One region of the Rhizobium sp. P43 genome, then DNA from elsewhere that is predicted to be linked to it. Evidence: predicted binding sites of a transcription regulator. Region 1 holds the regulator's gene; each other region holds the start of a gene.

What was found. Region 1 encodes LexA, which represses DNA repair genes until DNA is damaged. Its sites were predicted from a motif close to TGTTCNNNNTGTGTTCNG; they were not measured.
Region 2: dnaE (DNA polymerase III subunit alpha) is a predicted target of LexA. The motif match lies at 1,845-1,862, and genes of this name have one in related genera.
Region 3: AC1PUL_RS19315 (metallopeptidase family protein) is a predicted target of LexA. The motif match lies at 1,355-1,372, and genes of this name have one in related genera.

The regions. Positions count from the first base shown of each region.
Region 1 is NZ_CM161539.1:1,612,737-1,616,013, forward strand. It holds gene AC1PUL_RS07995 (VOC family protein) at 1-502, opposite strand, end outside; gene AC1PUL_RS08000 (DUF1003 domain-containing protein) at 542-1,084, opposite strand; gene lexA (transcriptional repressor LexA) at 1,292-2,011, shown strand; gene AC1PUL_RS08010 (ComEC/Rec2 family competence protein) at 2,005-3,277, opposite strand, start outside.
Region 2 is NZ_CM161539.1:1,960,349-1,963,625, reverse strand. It holds gene AC1PUL_RS09835 (lipoprotein-releasing ABC transporter permease subunit) at 1-1,042, shown strand, start outside; gene AC1PUL_RS09830 (ABC transporter ATP-binding protein) at 1,056-1,745, shown strand; gene dnaE (DNA polymerase III subunit alpha) at 2,085-3,277, shown strand, end outside.
Region 3 is NZ_CM161539.1:3,881,054-3,884,330, reverse strand. It holds gene ftrA (transcriptional regulator FtrA) at 1-764, shown strand, start outside; gene AC1PUL_RS19315 (metallopeptidase family protein) at 789-1,232, opposite strand; gene AC1PUL_RS19310 (hypothetical protein) at 1,393-2,322, shown strand; gene AC1PUL_RS19305 (Y-family DNA polymerase) at 2,363-3,277, shown strand, end outside.

The sequences.
Region 1 (3,277 bases):
GATATGCGGGGATCGGATTTACGCGTTCGCAGGCAAAGCCGAAGAAGTCTGGAGCGCGAAGGTCGGCTGCGAAGGCAAGCCTGAAGGCTCCCTCTGCCATCCGACCATCCGGGAAACGGAACTGGCGGGAAAATTCGAGCAAGGAACCCGCACTCATACCCTCATCGCGATACCGCGCATCGTCCGCCATGGCATCGACGGTCTTGACCACGAGGGCTGACATGCCTTCGCCGTGGCGAAAGCGGAAAGCCTGATCGCGGGCGACAAAGACATTGCCGCTGCGCACCGCGTCGAGACAGTCCTCCCGGCTGCCCACGGCCAGCGGTTCAAGATAGGTGTCGTCGCCGAAGAAGACGCAGGCGTTTTCCGTGCCGAAGGGGTGGCGCGCATCCGACGCAATCGTAAAGCCGAGGTTCGCGAGCCTTAATCGAGCGGTGTCGAGATCAATGACAGGCAGAACAAGGTGATCAATTGCGCGGGGCGCACCAGACGTCTGGGACATGGACAATCTCGTCTTCTGCTCGCTGAGGACGCCTTGCATCTAGGAAAGGCGGTTCTGATTTTGAAGGTTCTCGATCAACGCACGCAGAGCACTCAGCTCCTGGCGGGCCTCACGCAGTTCTGTCAGGACCTGCTCGTCAATCTTGTGATGAAGCGCCAGGACCTCGATCTCCGCCTTCAAATTGATCTCGTAATCCTTGGCCGCCATGAACCGATCCCGCTCCGCCTGGCGGTTCTGGCTCATCATGATGATGGGCGCCTGGATCGCCGCAAGCATAGAAAGCAGCAGGTTGAGAAATATAAAAGGATAGGGATCGAGGGCCCCGCTGGCCAGAATCACGGTGTTGAGAATCACCCAGCAGACGAGAAACAGCATAAAGCTGATGATGAAGCCCCAGGACCCGCCGACCCTTGCAATTGCGTCGGCAAGTCTTTCCCCGAAGCTCGCATTGGCGAGAAAATCCTCACCGGCGTTGGTGGAGACCGTCCGACGCTCGCGCGCTCGCTTCAGCACGTTTTTCTCGGCCGAGGAAAGATCAGATGACGACTTCCCCAGAACGAGCTTCTCGATATCCTTGAGCATTAACAACATCCTGAAAGATGGTTCCCCGGTGCCTCCCGGGGCTTATCGACCACGGCTCTGAGGCGCTTCGAACCAACGGTTTGAATAGCCTTTCCGTGGGCTATCGCATTTTCTCACCCGTTCTTCACGAAAATTTATCCACTTGCGGAACACAACTGGAACATATAGTGTCTGTTCTGGCTTTGTTTCATCTTAGGGGCACCACATATGCTGACGCGCAAGCAACAGGAACTGCTTCTCTTCATCCACGAACGGATGAAGGAATCGGGTGTCCCGCCGTCCTTCGACGAGATGAAGGACGCGCTGGACCTCGCATCGAAATCCGGCATCCACCGGTTGATCACGGCGCTTGAAGAACGGGGCTTCATCCGGCGCTTGCCGAACCGTGCGCGGGCACTGGAGGTCATCAAGCTTCCGGAAGCCTATTCGCCGAGCATTCAACCGCGTCGCGGCTTTGCGCCGAGTGTGATCGAGGGCAGTCTCGGCAAGGCGCCGCCGCCGCCTGCTGCGCCCGTCAAGTCCACAGAGCAAGACAATGGCGCCTCCGTCTCGGTGCCCGTCATGGGCCGGATTGCAGCGGGCGTGCCGATTTCGGCGATCCAGAACAACACGCATGACATCACCGTCCCGGCTGAGATGATTGGCTCCGGCGTGCATTACGCGCTTGAGGTGAAGGGGGATTCGATGATTGAAGCCGGCATTCTCGACGGCGACACCGTGATCATCCGTAATGCGTCGAATGCCAATCCGGGCGACATCATCGTCGCGCTGGTCGATGATGAAGAGGCAACGCTCAAGCGCTTTCGTCGCCGCGGTGCGTCGATTGCCCTCGAAGCCGCCAACCCGGCCTACGAGACCCGAATATTCCCGCCGGATCGCGTCAAGATACAGGGCAAGCTGGTCGGTCTCATTCGACGCTATCATTGAGCTGCATATCGGTGTGCCTCGGGCGCGCCGTTGCTGAATTCATGTGCGGTCGCCATTGAGCCTGTGCGCCAGTCGTAAAGACGGTGCGCAGTCCAGGGACGTGGTGGCCCGTGATAGGCGGGGATGATGTTGATGGCGTTTCGATCGCCATCAAGTCCTGAGATCTCCAGGGATCCCGTGGCCCGAAGGCTGGTTTCTGAGATCAGCAACGCGCCCGAGCGGCAGCCTTGCATGCGGATGCGTGCCGAAAGCACCAGAATGTCCGCGCGGTCACAGGCCGTTCCGGCGAGATCGGGACGCTCCAGCGTCAGAAGCGTGGTGCCATTTCTCAGTTTGATGGTGCAAGCTTGCTTGATGCAAGTGAAATGGCTCGTTACGGCGGAAGCACGAAGAACATCCAGAATCTCCTGCGCGTCTCGCCGCTGATCCGCAGAGAGACTTTGCTGCGATCCTCTGTCGGGTGCCGGCGGCAGCGGGCCGATGGACAGCATGGTCGGGGGGATCGCCTCTCCAATGCCAAGCACAGGCCGCCACTGATCGAAAACGAAGGCGGGCGGGCCGGCTCTGTTGACGGCCACCTTAGTCGTCTCGCCCTCGCCCAGTCTGAGCGCAACGAGGCGGGCGTCCTCGCTGATCAACAGTTCCCCGATGGGTTGCTTCGGACCAAACCAGGTGACGGCGATCGTGCAGGCGATCAAGGCCGTCCCGATATGCCTGATCGGCGTCTTCAATAGGGTCAGCAAGAGCATGCCGGCAATCGTACCGAGCATGAAGATGTCTGGCAGTCGGGGAAACACATAGCCGCCGCCCCAACTTGAAACCTCGTAGGCAACGGCGAGCACCAATTCCAGCCCCTGCCCCATGATCCAAAAGAATGGCGCATCCAGCCCGAAGGGCATCAGCAGCATGGCAATGAAACCCGAGGGCATCACGACGAGCGAGATCAGCGGCATGGCTGCCAGATTGGCTTCCAAGCCGTGGGTAGAGAGGCGGTGGAAATGGCTAATGGCAAAGACGGCCGTTGCGACCCCGCCAATCAGGGACGTCGCGAGTGTGCCCCCGACGAATTTGACGCTGCCCGAGGCGATCCGCAGCGACAGCGACTTGGCCTGGGGGAGAATCGCTCGCGGTCGCGCGCGCCACCCGGCGTAACCGGCAATCAGGGCGGCGGTTGCGGCGAACGACATCTGGAAGCTTGGTCCCATAACCGCAGAAGGCTGCACCGCGAGGATAGCCGTCGCTGCCAGCGCGAGATTGTGAAGGCTG
Region 2 (3,277 bases), 350 kb from region 1:
GGCCGTGGATCAACCGCTCAGCGATTATGCAGGTCTTGCCGAACGCTTCGCGGCCGTTCCCGGCGTGACCATGGCGCTGCCTCTCGTCGAGGGCCAGACGCTCGCCTCGGGCCGTCAAGGGGCAGGAACCGGTGCACTCGTGCGCGGCATTCGTCCGGATGATCTGACCAAGCTCACCGTCGTGTCCTCGAACATTCGTCAGGGCGACATGGTCGGCTTCGCCACGGGGCAGGGCGTGCTGGTCGGCTCGCGCATGGCAGCCCAGTTGGGCCTGTCGGCCGGCGATACGATCACGCTGGTCTCCCCGGAAGGCGATATCACGCCGCTTGGCGTCAATCCGCGGGTCAAGTCCTATCCGGTCTCGGCGATCTTCGAGATTGGGATGTCGGAATATGACGCCTCTATCATCTACATGCCGCTGGAAGAGGCGCAGCTCTATTTCAATGTCGAGGGCATCGTCCAGTCGATCGAGCTTTTTATCGCCGATCCCGATTCCGTCGATGAGCTTCGCCCGCAGATCGAGGAAGCAGCCGGCCGGCAGATCTTCCTCACCGACTGGCGCCAGCGCAACCAGACCTTCTTCTCGGCGCTCCAGGTCGAGCGCAACGTGATGTTCATGATCCTGACGCTGATCGTGCTCGTTGCCGCGCTCAACATCATCTCGGGCCTGATCATGCTGGTGAAGGACAAGGCAAGCGACATCGCCATCCTGCGCACCATGGGGGCCACCTCGGGCGCCATCATGCGCATCTTCTTCATGACGGGCGCCGCAATCGGCACTGCGGGCACGCTCGCCGGTGTCTTTCTCGGTGTCATCGTTTGTCTGAACATCGAGAGCATCCGCCAGTTCTTTTCCTGGGTCTCCGGCACCGTGCTCTTCGATCCTGAACTCTACTTCCTGAGCCAGCTGCCAGCCGACATGAATGTCAGCGAGACCATCTCCGTGGTCGTGATGGCGCTCAGCCTGTCCTTCATGGCGACCATCTTCCCGGCCTGGCGGGCCTCGCGTCTGGATCCCGTCCAGGCCCTGCGTTACGAATGAGGATGCCGAGATAATGGCAAAAGACGTGGTTCTCTCGCTTTCCGGCATTGATCGCCATTATGGCCAGGGCGAGACCGTGCTCTCCATCCTGAAAGGCGCCGATTTCACCCTGCGCACCGGTGAAACGGTCGCCCTTGTGGCGCCCTCCGGCACCGGCAAATCGACGCTTCTCCATGTCGCGGGTCTGTTGGAGCACGCCGACGGTGGCGAAGTGACGGTGGGCGGCGTTGCCTGCCAGGAACTCGGCGATGAGCAGCGGACCGCCATCCGTCGAAAGTCGATCGGCTTCGTCTATCAGTTTCACCACCTCCTGCCGGAATTCTCCGCGCTGGAAAACGTGATGATGCCGCAGCTGATCGCCGGGCTTTCCAAGGCCGAAGCGGCCGAGCGTGCCAAGCAGCTTCTGGATTATATGCGAGTCGGCCATCGTGCCGACCACCGTCCGGCCGAACTCTCCGGCGGCGAGCAGCAGCGCGTGGCGATCGCCCGTGCTGTGGCCAATGCGCCCCTGGTTCTTCTCGCAGACGAGCCGACCGGCAACCTCGACCCCGATACGGCAAGTTACGTTTTCTCCGCCCTTGAGGCCCTGGTCCGCCAGTCCGGCCTCTCGGCGATGATTGCCACTCACAACCACGAGATCGCCCGGCGCATGGACCGCTGCGTGACCCTGGTGGACGGCAAGGTCGTCGAACTCGAGCTCTGACCTCCTTATCTCCTGCTCTCATCGTTGAACCTGTTGAGCCTCGGTCAAATTTGTTCCACCGAGCTCACAGGTTTTTTTGGGTTGACAATGGAACAGGATGAGAACAAAATAAAAACATAAAGAGACAGGAGACGCGCATGACTGAAATACTTCGTGACGTTGCTGCATTTGCCTCGATGGCCGTGTTCGTATCCAGCATGGCCCTTTTGATGATGGCTCTCTGAAAATTGCGGGCGGCAAAGCTGGTGAGGAAGGCTTTGCCGCCCGACTTCCTTCTGGACTTCGCAGGCGCGAAGACCGAAAATCCCGACCGATTCAGACAATGAGGAATGAAGCGGTATGGGCGAGGACAGCGTCGGTAAGGAAGCGTCCGGTGGACTGGGTGACGGCCCGGGTTTCGTGCACTTGCGCGTGCATTCCGCCTATTCGCTTCTCGAAGGCGCGCTGCCGCTGAAAAAGATCCTCGGCAAGGCAGTGGCCGACAATCAGCCGGCAATTGCCATTACCGACACCAACAATCTCTTCGTCGCGCTCGAATTCTCCCAGAAGGCGCTGGGCGACGGCATTCAGCCGATCATCGGCTGCCAGCTGTCGATCGACATGGAGGATGGCGCCGGCGAAAAGCGCGGCGGCAACGGCCATATGCCGGACCTGCCGTCGGTCGTTGTCCTGGCCTCGGATGCCGATGGTTACGAGCGGCTGGTCGATCTCGTCAGTCGCGCCTATCTCGGCGGCGATGCCGGCCAGCCCGTGCATGTGAAACTGTCCTGGTTCCGGGAAAGCGGCGCCGAAGGCATGATCCTGCTGACGGGTGCTTCGGGTGGCCCGATCGACAGGTTGCTGAAGGATGGCCATCGCGCTCAGGCGGAAAGCCGTCTGCTGGCCTTGAAGGATCTGTTCGGTGACAGGCTCTATGTCGAATTGCAGCGCCATGGCGACTATGACCGCACCCATGAGCGGCGCATGGTGCAGCTCGCCTATGAGCATGACATCCCGCTGGTCGCGACAAACGAGGCCTTCTTTCCGGCCAAGGACGATTACGACGCCCATGATGCCCTGATGGCCGTTGCCCACAACGCGATCGTGTCCAATGACGATCGCTTTCGCCTGACCCCGGATCATTATCTGAAGAGCCGGGCGGACATGATGAAGCTGTTTGCGGATCTGCCCGAGGCGCTCGAGAACTCGGTCGAGATCGCCCGTCGCTGCTCCTTCATCCTCGATACCCGCAAGCCCATTCTGCCGCGCTTCACCGGCGGCAGCGACGATCCGGAAGAGGCCGAGCGCGAGGAGGCGCTCGAACTGCGCCGCCAGGCGGAGGAGGGGCTCGACCAGCGCCTGGCAGCCCTCGGCATGGCACCGGGTTACGAAGAGAAGGACTATCGCGAACGGCTGGAATTCGAGCTCTCGGTCATCGAGCGCATGAAGTTCCCCGGCTACTTCCTGATCGTTTCGGACTTCATCAAATGGGCTAAGCAGCATGACATCCCTGTTGGCCCCGGTCGTGGTTCCGGTGCAGGCTCGCTGGTCGC
Region 3 (3,277 bases), 2.1 Mb from region 1:
TGGCAGAGGCGGATCTGATCGTCGTGCCCGGCTGGCGCGGGATCGACCAGCCGGTCCCAGCCTCGTTGATCGAGGCGCTGCGAGCGGCCCATGTCCGGGGCGCACGCCTGATGTCGCTATGCTCCGGCGTGGCGGTGCTGGCCGCGACCGGCCTCCTCGATGGCCTGAAAGCCACGACCCACTGGCGCTATGCCGACACGATTGCGCAAAGACATCCCGACGTCCATCTCGATCCAGATGTGCTTTATGTCGACGAAGGCCAGATTCTGACGGCCGCCGGCAGTGCGGCCGGCATTGATCTCTGCCTGCATGTCGTCCGCCACGATTTCGGCACCGAGGCCGCCAACAGCGTTGCCCGTCGTCTTGTGGTCCCACCCCATCGGGAAGGCGGACAGGCACAGTTCATCGTCAAGCCTGTGCCACAGGAGCGCGAAGGACAGCGGATAGGCCCGCTGATCGACTGGATCGAGGCCAATCTGCAGCACGAGGTGACACTCGCCGAAATGGCCGCACGGGCGGGGATGAGCAACCGGACCTTCCAGCGCCGCTTTCGCGACCTGACAGGCCAGAGCCCCGGTGAATTCCTCATGACCCGCCGGCTGCGCCACGCCTGTGACCTGCTGGAGCGCAAGGCAAGCCTGCCGCTCGACGACATCGCGATTGCTTCGGGCTTCGGCACACCGGCAACGCTCCGCCATCATTTCCGCACGCGGCTGCAAACCAGCCCCGCCGCCTACCGGGCACGGTTTGGACACTCGGGCTGAAATCCCTGGGATGATGAGCCGAAATCAGCGATCGGCAGCCGCGGCCTCTTCGGCGCTTTCCTCGATCCTCTCCATGTCGTCATCGGACAGACCGAAGTGGTGACCGATCTCGTGGATCAGCACATGGGTGATGATATCGCCCAGCGTTTCCTCGTTTTCGGCCCAGTAGTCGAGGATCGGCCGGCGATAGAGGATGATGCGGTTCGGCATCATGCCGGTTTCCATCGAAAAACGCTCGGAAATCCCGCGTCCTTCGAACAGGCCGAGCAGGTCGAAAGGCGTCTCGAGCGCCATGTCTTCGAACACTTCATCGGTCGGGAAATCGGCGATCTCGATGATGAGATCGCGGCTCAGGTCGCGGAACTCCTGGGGCAGGTGCCCGTAGGCCTCGATCGCCAGCGACTCGAATGTGCTGATCGTCGGGGCGTGCCGTTCGCGCCAATCCTCGCTCTGGTCTATGCGGGCCATGAGTACTCCTTACTGCCGGCAGATATAGGATGTTTGCGAGCGTATTTCGAGAGTGAATTCAACCGAGGAATAAATTCTTATCTGAATCCGGTTGACTCTTTTAGAAAGCTCTGGAATCCATAGGGAACAAATAGAGAACAATTCATCAGGAGAGATCGTCATGGGCGAGAGCCCTCAGGCGCGCGAGACGCTTTTTGCCTTGCGGGAGGCGATTGCCCGGATCGAGGGAAAGCCGGACCATGCCGCACGCCTGACAGCCCAAGGCACGGCTGACAGATCGGCATCCGTCCATTCGGACGGACAGCGTGAAAAGCAGGATCTCTTCGACACACTGATGCGGGACATGCTGGCCCGCGGCACATTGCTGGAGCTGCGCGGGCAGAAGCTGCAGCAGGCAGGGAGCGTGACAGGTCTCGGTCTGGCCATGGCCCTGATGGCGGCGGAAACGAAAGGCGTCGGCCGGCAAAGGCTGCTCTTCATCGCCGATCCCCAGGTGGTGCGCGAAGCCGGCCTTGCCTATGCCCCCGGCCTCCTGGATTTCGGCCTGACCTCCTGCGCCCTGGTGCATGCCCTGCCACGCCGCATCGAGGATGCGCTCTGGCTCGCCGAGGCAGCCCTTGCCTCGCGCGCCTTTTCGACCGTGCTTCTCGAAGTGCATGGCAATCCGAAGAAATTCGGCCTCACCGAAAGTAGGCGCCTGAGCCTCAAGGCGCGAGCCACCGGTGGCAGGCTGTTGGTACTCCGCCAGGCCGGCGAAGAAGAAGCATCGAGCGCCCTTCTTCGCCTGTCTGTCGAACCCGCGCCGGCGGCGGCGCGCCATCTTGCCGACGGGTCCCTGCTGGGCGGCAGCATAGGATCCCCCGTCTTTCGCATCACCCTTGAAAAATCCCGCATCCCGGGCTCACCCGAACTCATTCTGGAGTGGAATTCCGATGACCGCCGCCTTCGCCTTTTCGAACAGCTCGCACCCTCAGGCCTCGGATCGCCGCATTCTGTCGCTGTTTTTCCCAAGGCTCCCGACCGATCGCATCGCCCGGCGTCGCTGGGGTCTCTCATGGCGTTTACCCCCCGGCTCGACCGCGCATCCTGAGCGCGCGCCGCTGGTCTGTGCCGGCCGCTCGGCCAATAGCATGCGCATCACGGCGCTGGATGAAAGCGCCGAAGGCTTCGGTCTGCGAACCGGCCAGGGCCTGGCGGAAGCCCGCGCCATCTGTGCAAACCTCGACGTGGTCGAGGCTGATCCCGCCGCCGACCGCGCTCTGCTCGATGCCATCGCCGACTGGTGTGACCGCTATACGCCGCTGGTTGCCCTCGACGGCGAAGACGGCCTGATGCTGGATATCACCGGCTGCGCCCATCTTTTCGGCGGTGAGGAGAGGCTGATCGAGGATGTCGATCGCCGAATGACGGCTTTCGGTCTTGCTGTCCGCATCGCGGTCGGCCCGACACCGGGTCTCGCCCGGGCCTGCAGCCGCTTTGACGGCCCACGGCGCGTCACTCCCACGGAGGCAGTGTCGGCGCTTTACCCCTTGCCGATCTCGGCCCTGAGGCTCGACCCGCAGACGGTGATGAACCTCGCCCGTGTCGGCCTGAAGACCATCGGTGACATCATCCCTGCCCCGCGCCCTCCGATCACGCGTCGCTTCGGCCCGGAACCCATGCTGCGTCTAGACCAGGCACTCGGACGGGAAGGAGAGCCGATTTCGCCGAGGCGGCATGTCCCCATCTTGTCGGCCGAACGACGGCTTGCAGATCCGATCATGACCGAGGATCAGATCCTCGATATAGCCGGTCGTCTCGCGGCAGGTTTGAAGGTCTCGCTCGAAGCCCGGGGGGAAGGCGGGCGCTTGTTCGAACTCCTGGTCTTCAGGGTCGATGGAAAGGTCTTTCGCATCGAGATCGGGGCCTCCGCACCCTTGCGCGATCCCGTCCGTATCAGGGCTTTGTTCCAGGAGCGGCTTTCCGTCATCCACGATGATCTCGACGCAGGTTTTGGTTTCGAACTCGTCCGGTTGAATGTTCTCCTGAGTGAGCCTTTCGAAGTC